One region of the Streptomyces sp. RLB3-17 genome, then DNA from elsewhere that is predicted to be linked to it. Evidence: riboswitches for the same ligand, from Rfam matches in the RefSeq annotation. Region 1 holds a riboswitch; the other holds the start of a gene.

Region 1 (5,860 bases):
TCCTGGTTGGCCTCCACGACCTCGCCGGTGACCGGCGCGTACAGGTCGCTGACCGACTTGGTCGACTCCAGCTCGCCGCAGGTCTCGCCCGCGGTCACCGTGTCACCGACCTCCGGAAGCTGGGCGTAGACGACATCGCCGAGCGCGTTGGCCGCGAACTCGGTGATGCCGACCGTCGAGACGCCGTCCTCGGCGACCGACAGCCACTCGTGCTCCTTGCTGTAGCGCAGCTGCTGGGGGTTGCTCATGGCCTGAATTCTCCTGTACGCGGGGGAGTGCGGATGAACGGGATGACCGAGTGGTCTTGGGATACGAGACGTGACACAGCGGCGTGCGTCACGTGGGCGCGCTGGACGGGGCCCTTTCGGCCCCGAGGCTACTTCTGGCGCTTGTAGAACGGCAGCGCCACGACCTCGTACGGCTCATGGCTGCCCCGGATGTCCACGCCGACCCCGGCCGTGCCCGGAGCGGCGTGCGCGGCGTCGACGTACGCCATCGCGATCGGCTTGCCCAGCGTGGGGGAGGGCGCGCCGGAGGTGACCTCGCCGATCACCTTGCCGTCGGCGACGACCGGGTACCCGGCGCGCGGCACGCGACGGCCCTCGGCGACGAGCCCGACGAGTACCCGCGGGGGGTTCTCCTCGGCGCGGGAGGCGGCCTCCTGGAGCGCGGCACGTCCCACGAAGTCCCCCTCCTTCTCGAACTTCACGACCCGCCCGAGCCCCGCGTCGAAGGGGGTGAGCGAGGTGGTCAGCTCGTGCCCGTACAGCGGCATGCCCGCCTCCAGGCGCAGCGTGTCGCGGCAGGAGAGGCCGCAGGGGACGAGCCCGACGGGCGCGCCCGCGTCCGTCAGCGCCTGCCACAGCTTCTCGGCGTCGGACGGGGCCACGAACAGCTCGAAGCCGTCCTCGCCCGTGTAGCCCGTGCGGGCGATCAGCGCCGGGACGCCCGCGACGGTGCCCGGCAGACCGGCGTAGTACTTCAGCCCGTCCAGGTCGGCGTCGGTCAGCGACTTGAGGATGCCGGGGGACTCGGGGCCCTGCACGGCGATCAGCGCGTACGCGTCCCGGTCGTCGCGCACGAGGGCGTCGAAGCCGGCGGCACGCTCGGCGAGCGCGTCCAGCACCACCTGGGCGTTGGAGGCGTTCGCGACGACCATGTACTCGTTCTCGGCCAGTCGGTAGACGATCAGGTCGTCCAGGATGCCGCCGTCCTCCCGGCAGATCATCGTGTAGCGGGCGCGGCCGACGCCGACGGAGGCGATGTTGCCGACCAGCGCGTGGTTGAGCAGGCCGGCGGCCTGCGGCCCGGTGACCGTGATCTCGCCCATGTGCGACAGGTCGAAGAGGCCGGCCCGGGTGCGCACGGCGAGGTGCTCGTCGCGCTCGGAGCCGTAGCGCAGGGGCATGTCCCAGCCCGCGAAGTCGGTCATCGTCGCGCCGAGCGAGCGATGCAGGGCATCGAGCGCGGTGAGACGGGGTGCGTTACTGCTCATCGGTGGGGCTCCCAAGGCATGACGGCGAGGTCGTTCCTCCCCATCTGTCATCGGAACCTGAGAGGTTCATCACGACCCCGCGAACGGAGGTCCTGACTTGCACCTTGGGTGGAGCCACTGGACAGCGGCCCGCTTTTCAGATGTGCCTCGCCCGCGCGGTAACGGGGCCTGAGAGATTCAAGGGAGGGACTTGCTCCTTCGGCGCCCGGGTACCCGAAGGTCCCCGGAACTCTCCCGCGCGGATTCAAGCGGCCGGTATGCAGTTGGCGGGCACATCATCGCACGCGCCGTCCGATCACGGCAGTCCGCATCTGTAACCGGCCTGTGGCAGTCCGCGTACGGAAACGAGAGACACCGCGCATTACCTTCTCTTTACACTCGACGGGGATGGGACTCCACACCCAAGGGGAGGACGATCACGGTGAACAGGACCACGGCGTACGCCACGACCTCGGGCCTCGCGCTGCCCGAGCAGCCCGGTGCCCCGGCCAGGACCCGGGAGGCGTGCGGAGCGCTGCCGACAGCCGTCGTCCGGGACCTCAGGGAGCGCGCGGGACACTCTCCGCACGGTCTGCACTTCGCGGCGCCCGACGTCGTCGTGGTCACCGGGTTGCCGGGCAGCGGCAAGTCGACCCTGATGCGCCGCGCCGTCGAGGGCCCGCGCATCGACTCCCAGGACACCCGGGACCGCTGGGACGAGTGGACGGGCGGCCGGCTGCCGTACGCCGTCTACCGGCCCCTCGTCCGCCTCGCGCACTACGCGGGCCTGCGCCGCTCCCTGCGCTCCGGCGCCGGGCTCGTCGTGCACGACTGCGGTACGCAGGCCTGGGTGCGCCGCTGGCTCGCCCGCGAGGCCCAGCGCCGTGGCGGCACCCTCCACCTGCTGCTGCTCGACGTCACGCCCGGCACGGCGCTGGAGGGCCAGCGCGAGCGCGGCCGGGGCGTGTCGCGGTACGCGTTCGCCCGTCACCGGGGCGCGGTCGCCCGACTGCTGCGCTCTGTCGAGCGCGGCGACCTGCCGGAGGGCTGCGGCTCGGCGGTGCTCCTCGACCGGGACGCGGCGGACGTACTGCGGCGGATCGGCTTCGGTGACTGAGAAACGGCCGCGAGTGGCCGAGAGCGGTCGGGAAGTCATATGGGCCCACTAACCTTTCCAGCCAGAACACCAGAACAGTGGTTCACCGCAGGCGGTAGACAGGTAGACAGATGGACATCCCCGACTTCCCGGACTTCTCGGCACCGGCGTACCCGCAACCCGGCCCCCACCCCCACTCGCACGGCGGCTGGCCGGGCAACGAACTGGAGGAGGTGCTCTCCGCGTCCCTCGGAGTGCCCTCGGCCGGCGGCCGCATCGTCGAGGTCCTCGGCCGCAGCTTCGTCTGGGTGCCGCTGCCCAACGGCGGCGGACCGCACGCGGGATCCCTCGACCTGCCCACCCTGGAGATCGAGGGCCAGGCGTACGTGCCGGTCTTCAGCTCCGAGGAGCAGTTCCGCCAGGTCGCCGGCGGCCATCTGGCGTACACGATCGCGCCCGCGGTCGAGTTCGCCCGCGGGCTGCCCCCGCAGGTCGGCATCGCGATCAACCCGGACGGGGTGGTCGGTGTGCCGCTGCCGCCCCTCGCGGTCGCCGAGCTGTGCCGGACCGGGCGCACCCCGCTGGACGGGCCCACGAGCGGTGGCCGGGTGAAACTCTACGAGCCCGACTGGCAGGACGACCCGGTGGACTTCTTCGCCGCCGCCTCGGCCGAGTTCGCGGCGACGGGAGTCGTCCTGACCGCCCGCCGCTGTCTGGCCAGCATCGAGGGCGACGACCCGGTCATGTTCGTCGGGGTCGAACTCTCCGTGTGGGAGGGAGACCTCCGGGCACTCCCCATGGACGCCCTCTCCCGTGCCCTCGCCCGCGTCGCGGTCAAGTGGCCGGTGAACCTCGTCCTCCTCGACGTCGCCCAGGACCCGGTGGCCGACTGGATGCGAGCCCAGGTACGGCCCTTTTATCAGCAAGGCCAGTAGAAGCGCCCCGTCAGGGGCGCGGGGAACTGTGCGAGCAGCCACAACGGACGTGCCGCGGCCCAAACGCAGCGAGCCCCGAGCTCCCAACGGCTTCCCCGGCGGAGCGCATTCGCCGCTTAAGCTGGTTCCATGGCTCGGCCGGGGTTCGGCCGAGGTGTTGGTCGACGTCATGATTTCTTCGCGAAGGGGCGGTTGAAGGTGAGCGCGTCGGGCACGGCCGCGGCCGGTCAGGTCGAGCACATGCTGCGCCAGGTGACGCCCGGGCGTTACGACGCCTACGAGGCGCTCCTTCGCGCGCTCGCGACCCCGTCGTCCGGTCAGGTGTGGATGCTGCTCTGGCACGGCCAGGCGGGCTCCCCGGACGCCCAGTACGGGAACATGGAGGTGGAGGGCTTCGGCTACGCGCCGTGCGTCACCTCCGCCCAGGAGCTCTCGGCCAGCGGCTGGAACCGGTCGTACGAGGTCGTCGACGGTCTCGACGTGGCCCGCACCCTCTACCCCGACCACTTCGGGCTCTGGCTCAATCCGCACGCCCCGGGCGGCGGGCTCGGTATTCCCTGGCTCGATCTGCGCAGAATCGCGGCGGGTCTGGAGCGCCAGCCCGCCGGCCCGCTGCGACTGTCCGAACCCGGCATCGAGATCCCGCAGTTCTACGCCCTGCTCACGCAGAACGCCCATCGCACCACCGCCGTGCGCTCGCTGCGCCGCGCCTGGGTGCAGCCGGCGCTCGGGGCGCCGTACCTGGCCATCGGACTGGACGTCTACGACACGTCGCCGCCCGCCGTCGACTCGGTGCGGGCGATGATGCAGCAGTCCATCGGTGCGGTTCCGGACGGGCTGCCCGTGTCGACCGTCGCGATGTCGGACGAGTACGACCCGGTGGCGATGTGGCTGCGCGCCAACGCGCGGCCGTTCTACGACCGCGAGGCCCACGCGGCCCCCGCGGCCCCCGCCCAGGCTCCGATGGCGGGTGGGTACGGCTATCCACCGGCACCCGGCGGATACTGATCCGCGGTCCGGCGAACCGTGAAGGATCGGCACGGGTCCTTCACCGCGGCTCTGCATGTCTTCGCGCGTAGATGACTAGGGATCGTCCGGGTAATGCCCGTATTAACCCCCGGCGTCCCAACTGCCCCGTGTCCGACCCCCGTTACCCGACGTCCGGATAACGGAACCCCCCTGACAGCATCACGTTTACGCATCCATTCACCGTCAAGTCTGGCTACAGATCGCCGAGGCGTTGAAGACTCCCGCTCCAGGGGGTTTAGCCCCTGTGTACGACGGACTGATCACGCCGCTACAAGCGGCACGTGTGGGCCGGCTACCGCCGGTTGAGAGGGGTCCCTGCCAGATGACGGCACCATTGCACGAGCCGACCGCGGAAGCGGCCCCGAGTGCGGCCGAAGAAGCGGCGGCTGCCGCCGCCGGCGAAAAGGTCGTGCAGGGACGTTCCCTGGGCCGGATCGCCTGGGAGCGCCTGAAGAGGGACAAGCTCGCCCTGACCGGCGGCATCGTCGTGCTCGTCCTCATCGTGATCGCCCTGCTCGCGCCAGTGATCACCAACCTGCTCGGTCAGGACCCGGACACCTTCAACGAGAAGCTGATCGACCCTCTGTTCGGCACTCCCACCGGGTCTTTGGGCGGCATCAGCGGCGACCACCTGCTGGGCGTCGAGCCCGTCAACGGCCGCGACATCCTCGCCCGCATCCTCTACGGTGCCCGCGTCTCGCTCCTGGTGGGCTTCCTCTCCGCCGTCGTCGCGGTAGTCCTCGGCACCGTGCTCGGCATCCTGGCGGGCTTCTTCGGAGGCTGGGTGGACTCGCTCATCAGCCGCGTGATGGACGGCCTGCTGGCCTTCCCGCAACTCCTGTTCACGATCGCCCTGGTCTCGGTGATGCCGAACAACATGCTGGGCCTGTCCGGCTCCAACGTGCGCGTGTTCGTGATGATCCTGGTCATCGGCTTCTTCGGCTGGCCCTACATCGGACGCGTGGTGCGCGGCCAGACGCTCTCGATGCGTGAGCGCGAGTACGTCGAGGCCGCGCGGTCGCTGGGCGCCGGGCGCTTCTACATCCTGTTCAAGGAACTGCTGCCCAACCTGGTCGCACCGATCATCGTCTACACGACGATGATGATCCCCACGAACATCCTCACCGAGGCGGCACTCAGCTTCCTGGGTGTGGGCGTCAAGCCGCCGACCTCGTCCTGGGGACAGATGCTGTCGAGCGCGATCGACTACTACGAGTCCGACCCCATGTACATGGTGGTCCCTGGTGTGGCGATCTTCATCACCGTCCTAGCCTTCAATCTTTTCGGCGACGGCGTGCGGGACGCGCTGGACCCGAAGGCCTCCCG
Region 2 (5,860 bases), 5.2 Mb from region 1:
CGGAGCGCGCGCTGCTGGGGCCGATGTCGGTGCGGACGCTGCCGGGCGTCGGGCCCGCCACCGGGGACCATCTGCGCCGGGCCGGGATCACCACGGTCGACGAGATCGCCGAGGCGGGCGAGGACGAACTCGTACGGCTGGTGGGGAAGGCACACGGGCACGCGCTGTACGCGATGGCGCTGGCGCACGACGAGCGGCCCGTGGTGGCCGAGCGGGAGACGAAGTCCGTGTCGGTGGAGGACACGTACGACGTGGACATCCACGACCGGATGCGCGTCGGCCTGGAGGTGCAGCGGCTCGCCGACCGGTGTGTGCGGCGGTTGCGGGATGCGGGGCTGTCCGGGCGGACCATCGTGCTGAAGGTGCGGAGGTACGACTTCTCGACACTGACCCGGTCCGAGACGCTGCGGGGGCCGACGGACGACCCTGGCGTCGTACGGGAGGCTGCCGCGCGGCTTCTGGAGGCGGTGGACACGACCGGGGGCGTGCGGTTGCTGGGGGTCGGCGTCTCGGGGCTCGCCGACTACACGCAGGAGGACCTGTTCGCCCAGGCCCAGGCTCAGGCGCTGGCGGAGGCCGAGGCCGCCGCGGGGGAGTCGGCGGTGCTGGAGCATCCGGACGAGCAGGGGGCGGAGGAAGTGGCCGCCGAGCAGGCGCCGCCTGCCGAGCGGCGGTGGCCTGCGGGGCATGACGTGCGGCATGTGGAGTACGGGCACGGATGGGTGCAGGGGAGCGGGCTCGGGAGGGTGACCGTGCGGTTCGAGACGCCTTACTCCGAGCCGGGGCGTGTGCGGACGTTTCGTACGGATGATGTGGCGTTGGAGTTGGCTGATCCGTTGCCGTTGGTGAGGGGGGCCGTGTGCGATCGCCGTGGGGGGTGAAGTCGGCTTTGCGCTGCGGGCGGTGTGTGGCTGGTCGCGCAGTTCCCCGCGCCCCTGAAGGGGCGCGTCGGCTGGGCCCCATCCAGAGAAGTCAACCCTCGTCCGTGCCTGCCAGGCGGCCGAAGTCGCGGTCCGGGGGCGGGGGCGGGGGTGTCACGTCCAGGCCGTAGTGGTGGTAGAGCTGGAGTTCCTGTTCGGGGGAGAGGTGGCGGCCCACGCCGAAGTCGGGGGCGTCCTTGATCAGGGCGTGGTCGAAGGGGACACGCAGCGTGCCCTCGACGACTTCGCTGGGCTCCAGGGGGACGAAGGCGTCCCTGCTGAACAGGCCTGTCCGTATGGCGGCCCACTCCGGGACGCCGGTCGCGTCGTCGAGATAGACCTCGTCGACCGTGCCGATCTTGGCGCCGTTGCGGTCGAGCGCCTTGCGGCCGATCAGGTTGCGCGGATCGATGTCGGTCTGCACGGTCCCTCCACTCGCTAGCAACTCATCCGTAAGCACTACAAAAGAGCACATTCGTGAAGGTGGCCACTCGAAAGCTCGTGCGTTGTCCTCGCTGGTAGGCTGGCAAGCGGCTGCTGACCCCGTGCGGGAGAGTCCTCCAGACATCATCGGAGGCGCCGAAGGAGCAAATCCTCCCCGGAATCTCTCAGGCACACGTACCGCACGGACGAGGTCACTCTGGAAAGCAGGGCGGGTGTCGAAGGCCTCCGCCCTCACCGACGGTGAAAGCCGGGTCGCAGCGAGCGGGCGGGCCGGTGAAGCTCTCAGGTTGAGATGACAGAGGGGGAGGCCGTCGGGGTACCCGCGCCGTGGTGCCCCTCGAAGGTCGTGTCAGACCAGGAGGCCTCCGCAATGACCGCCCATCGCATTCCGCTCTCCGAGCTCGAACAGGGAATCCCCTTCGAGCAGCGCCACATCGGGCCCGACCCCGAGGCGCGGGCCAAGATGCTCGCGCAGGTCGGGTACGGCTCGCTCGACGAGCTGACGGCCGCCGCTGTGCCGGACGTCATCAAGAACGCCGAGGCGCTGGAGCTGCCGGGCGCGCGCACCGAGGCCGAGGTACTGGCCGAGCTGCGCTCCCTCGCGGACCGCAACCAGGTGCTCGACTCGATGATCGGCCTCGGCTACTACGGCACGTTCACGCCGCCGGTGATCCTGCGCAACGTCATGGAGAACCCGGCCTGGTACACCGCGTACACGCCGTACCAGCCGGAGATCTCCCAGGGGCGGCTCGAAGCGCTGCTGAACTTCCAGACCGTCGTCGCCGAGCTGACCGGGCTGCCCACCTCCGGCGCCTCGCTGCTCGACGAGGGCACCGCCGCCGCCGAGGCGATGGCGCTGTCCCGGCGCATGGGCAAGAACAAGAAGGGCCTCTTCCTGGTCGACGCGGACACCCTGCCGCAGACCGTCGCCGTCATCGAGACCCGCGCGGAGCCGACCGGCGTCGAGATCGTCGTCGCCGACCTGAGCGAGGGCATCCCGGCCGAGATCGCCGGGCGTGAGATCAACGGTGTACTGATCCAGTACCCGGGCGCCTCCGGTGCCGTGCGCGACCTGAAGCCCGTCATCGAGCAGGCGCACGAGCTCGGCGCGGTCGTCACGGTCGCCGCCGACCTGCTCGCCCTCACGCTGCTCGCCCCGCCCGGTGAGCTCGGCGCCGACATCGCGATCGGTACGACCCAGCGCTTCGGCGTGCCGATGGGCTTCGGCGGTCCGCACGCCGGATACATGGCGGTGCGTGAGACGTTCGCGCGCAGCCTGCCCGGCCGGCTGGTGGGCGTCTCCGTGGACGCCGACGGACACAAGGCGTACCGGCTCGCCCTGCAGACGCGGGAGCAGCACATCCGCCGTGAGAAGGCGACCAGCAACATCTGTACGGCGCAGGTGTTGCTCGCGGTGATGGCCGGCATGTACGCCGTCTACCACGGCCCCGAGGGCCTGCGGACCATCGCGCGGCGTACGCACCGGTACGCCACGATCCTCGCCGCGGGCCTGACGGCCGGCGGGGTCGAGGTCGTGCACGGCGCCTACTTCGACACGCTGACCGCGCGGGTGCCGGGCCGGGCCGCCGAGGTCGTGGCGGGCGCGCGCAACGGAGGCGTCAACCTCCACCTCGTCGACGCCGACCACGTGTCGATCGCCTGCGACGAGACCACCGCCCGCAAGCAGGTGGGCGCCGTCTGGACCGCGTTCGGCGTCGACGGTGACATCGAGGCCCTGGACGCCGTCGCCGAGGACACGCTGCCCGCGGCGCTGCTGCGCACCGACGACTACCTCACGCACCCGGTCTTCCACCAGTACCGCTCCGAGACCGCGATGCTGCGCTACCTGCGCAAGCTGTCCGACCGTGACTACGCGCTCGACCGCGGCATGATCCCGCTGGGCTCCTGCACCATGAAGCTCAACGCGACCACCGAGATGGAGCCGGTCACCTGGCCCGAGTTCGGCCAGCTGCACCCCTTCGTGCCCGCCGAGCAGGCGCAGGGCTATCTCACCCTCATCCAGGAGCTGGAGGAGCGGCTCGCCGAGGTCACCGGGTACGACAAGGTGTCGCTCCAGCCGAACGCGGGCTCCCAGGGCGAGCTGGCCGGGCTGCTGGCCGTCCGCGGCTACCACCGGGCCAACGGCGATGACCAGCGCACGGTCTGCCTGATCCCGTCCTCCGCGCACGGCACGAACGCCGCGAGTGCCGTGATGGCCGGCATGAAGGTCGTCGTCGTGAAGACCGCCGAGGACGGCGAGATCGACGTCGAGGACCTGCGCGCGAAGATCGAGCAGCACCGCGACCAGCTCGCGGTGCTGATGATCACGTACCCCTCGACGCACGGTGTGTTCGAGGAGCATGTCGCCGACATCTGCGCGCAGGTGCACGAGGCCGGCGGGCAGGTGTACGTCGACGGCGCCAACCTCAATGCGCTGGTGGGCCTCGCCAAGCCGGGCCACTTCGGCGGTGACGTCTCCCACCTGAACCTGCACAAGACGTTCTGCATCCCGCACGGCGGCGGCGGTCCGGGCGTGGGCCCGGTCGGCGTACGCGCGCACCTGGCGCCGTACCTGCCGAACCACCCGCTGCAGCCCGCGGCCGGCCCCGAGACCGGCGTGGGACCGATCTCCGCCGCTCCCTGGGGCTCGGCGGGCATACTGCCCATCTCCTGGGCGTACGTCCGTCTCATGGGCGGCGAGGGACTCAAGCGGGCCACGCAGGTGGCGGTGCTGTCCGCGAACTACATCGCCAAGCGCCTGGAGCCGCACTTCCCGGTGCTCTACACCGGTCCCGGCGGGCTCGTCGCGCACGAGTGCATCATCGATCTGCGTCCGCTGACCAAGGCGACCGGCGTCAGTGTCGACGACATCGCCAAGCGGCTCATCGACTACGGCTTCCACGCGCCGACGATGTCCTTCCCGGTGGCCGGCACGCTGATGATCGAGCCCACCGAGTCCGAGGACCTGATCGAGCTCGACCGTTTCTGCGACGCGATGATCGCCATTCGCGCGGAGGTCGACAAGGTCGGTTCGGGCGTCTGGGCGGCCGAGGACAACCCGCTGCGCAACGCGCCGCACACCGCTGCCGCGCTCGGCGGCGAGTGGGAGCACGCGTACACCCGCGAGGAGGCCGTCTTCCCGGCCGGTGTCTCGGCCGCGGACAAGTACTGGCCGCCGGTGCGCCGCATCGACCAGGCGTACGGCGACCGGAACCTGGTCTGTTCCTGCCCGCCGCTGGACGCTTACGAAGAGTAGTCATCCTCGGATACGCGTCGGGGCCGGTTCGGAGATCACGTCTCCGGGCCGGCCCCTCTCCATGTCAGGGTGGCGGTCACCGCCACCCGGTTGTGCGGCTCAGGCGGCCGTCATCACGTGCTCGCTGCCCTGGGGGCGGTGCGGGGCGATGATCTGGCCGTCGGGCAGGAGCTCACCGGTGTCCTCGAAGAGCAGAACGCCGTTGCACAGCAGGCTCCATCCCTGCTCCGGGTGGTGCGCCACGAGGCGGGCGGACTCCCGGTCGGCTGATTCGGCTGTCGGACACGGTGGCTGGTGCTGGCACATGGATGGGATCTTTCGCTGGGATGAGAGTTGAGTGGTGGCTGTGGTGTCTTTCCCGCGGCTTGAAGTGTTCATGGCCGCCCCCCGGTGGCGTGTGTGTGGAACCCAGTGTTGCCCTACGGGCGTCAATCCGCAGGGATTTCGCAGCAGCGCTCCTCACAGGTTGGAGACGCGTCACCCGTGCGGACGGTTCAGTCCAACTACACGGTCCCTTCGGGGGGTTCGTGGTGGCCGGATGGGGCTAGTCCGGTCGGGGTGGAGGGGGCGTTCTCCCTCGTACGAGCGCTGTGGGGCCCGAACGAGCGGACGGGTTCGGGCGTCAACGTGCCCCGCGACCGGGACAACGGTAGCGGGGCACGGGGTGATGCGCTTGGTGTGCTTCTCCGGGTGCGCGATTACGCGGGCGAGCTGAGCAGTGGGGCGGGAGAGAGGCGGTGCGTGAGGACCGGGAGGAGTTCGGCGACGCGGTGCGGGCGATGCGCGGCGATACCGGGTGGCGCGGGCGCCAGCGGCACCAGGAGATCGGTGGCGGCCGGGTGCCCGGTGGCGCCGTCCGCGGCGCAGTCGCCGTGCAGCCAGAGGGTGAGCATGTAGAGCTCGGGAACGGACAACAGCCGCGGCTGGTACGGCTGGCCCATGTTCTCGGCGTGACGCAGGGCGCGCTCGGTGGAGGCGATGTAGGGGCCTTCGAAGAAGTGCGAGAAGGCCCAGCCGTCGGGAGTGAGCATGGTGTCGGCCGCGGCCACCGACCGCTCGCCGCAGCGGATCAGGAAACGCCATCCGGCGAGCCGGGTGGTGGAGGCGCCGGCCGGTGTGATGCGGTCCAGAACGTGTACGGGCAAAGGGAGTTCGGGGGTGACGGGTCCCTGGGCCATGCGTAGGGACGGGGTGCGGGCCTCGCGGACTGCGGTGGGGGAACCGAGTGCCGTGAGGACGG

What was found. A riboswitch is a leader RNA that binds a small molecule or an ion and turns the genes downstream of it on or off. The one in region 1 is predicted to bind glycine.
Region 2: another riboswitch for glycine. It lies ahead of gcvP (aminomethyl-transferring glycine dehydrogenase); the one in region 1 lies ahead of gcvT (glycine cleavage system aminomethyltransferase GcvT).

Annotation. Positions count from the first base shown of each region.
Region 1 is NZ_CP041610.2:7,712,902-7,718,761, forward strand. It holds gene gcvH (glycine cleavage system protein GcvH) at 1-248, opposite strand, end outside; gene gcvT (glycine cleavage system aminomethyltransferase GcvT) at 377-1,495, opposite strand; glycine riboswitch at 1,642-1,742, opposite strand; gene FNV62_RS34950 (AAA family ATPase) at 1,911-2,591, shown strand; gene FNV62_RS34955 (enhanced serine sensitivity protein SseB) at 2,702-3,505, shown strand; gene FNV62_RS34960 (enhanced serine sensitivity protein SseB C-terminal domain-containing protein) at 3,704-4,513, shown strand; gene FNV62_RS34965 (ABC transporter permease) at 4,857-5,860, shown strand, end outside.
Region 2 is NZ_CP041610.2:2,523,048-2,528,907, reverse strand. It holds gene FNV62_RS11885 (DNA polymerase IV) at 1-881, shown strand, start outside; gene FNV62_RS11880 (PRC-barrel domain-containing protein) at 973-1,344, opposite strand; glycine riboswitch at 1,459-1,554, shown strand; gene gcvP (aminomethyl-transferring glycine dehydrogenase) at 1,735-4,620, shown strand; gene FNV62_RS11870 (DUF5999 family protein) at 4,720-4,926, opposite strand; gene FNV62_RS11865 (hypothetical protein) at 5,319-5,860, opposite strand, start outside.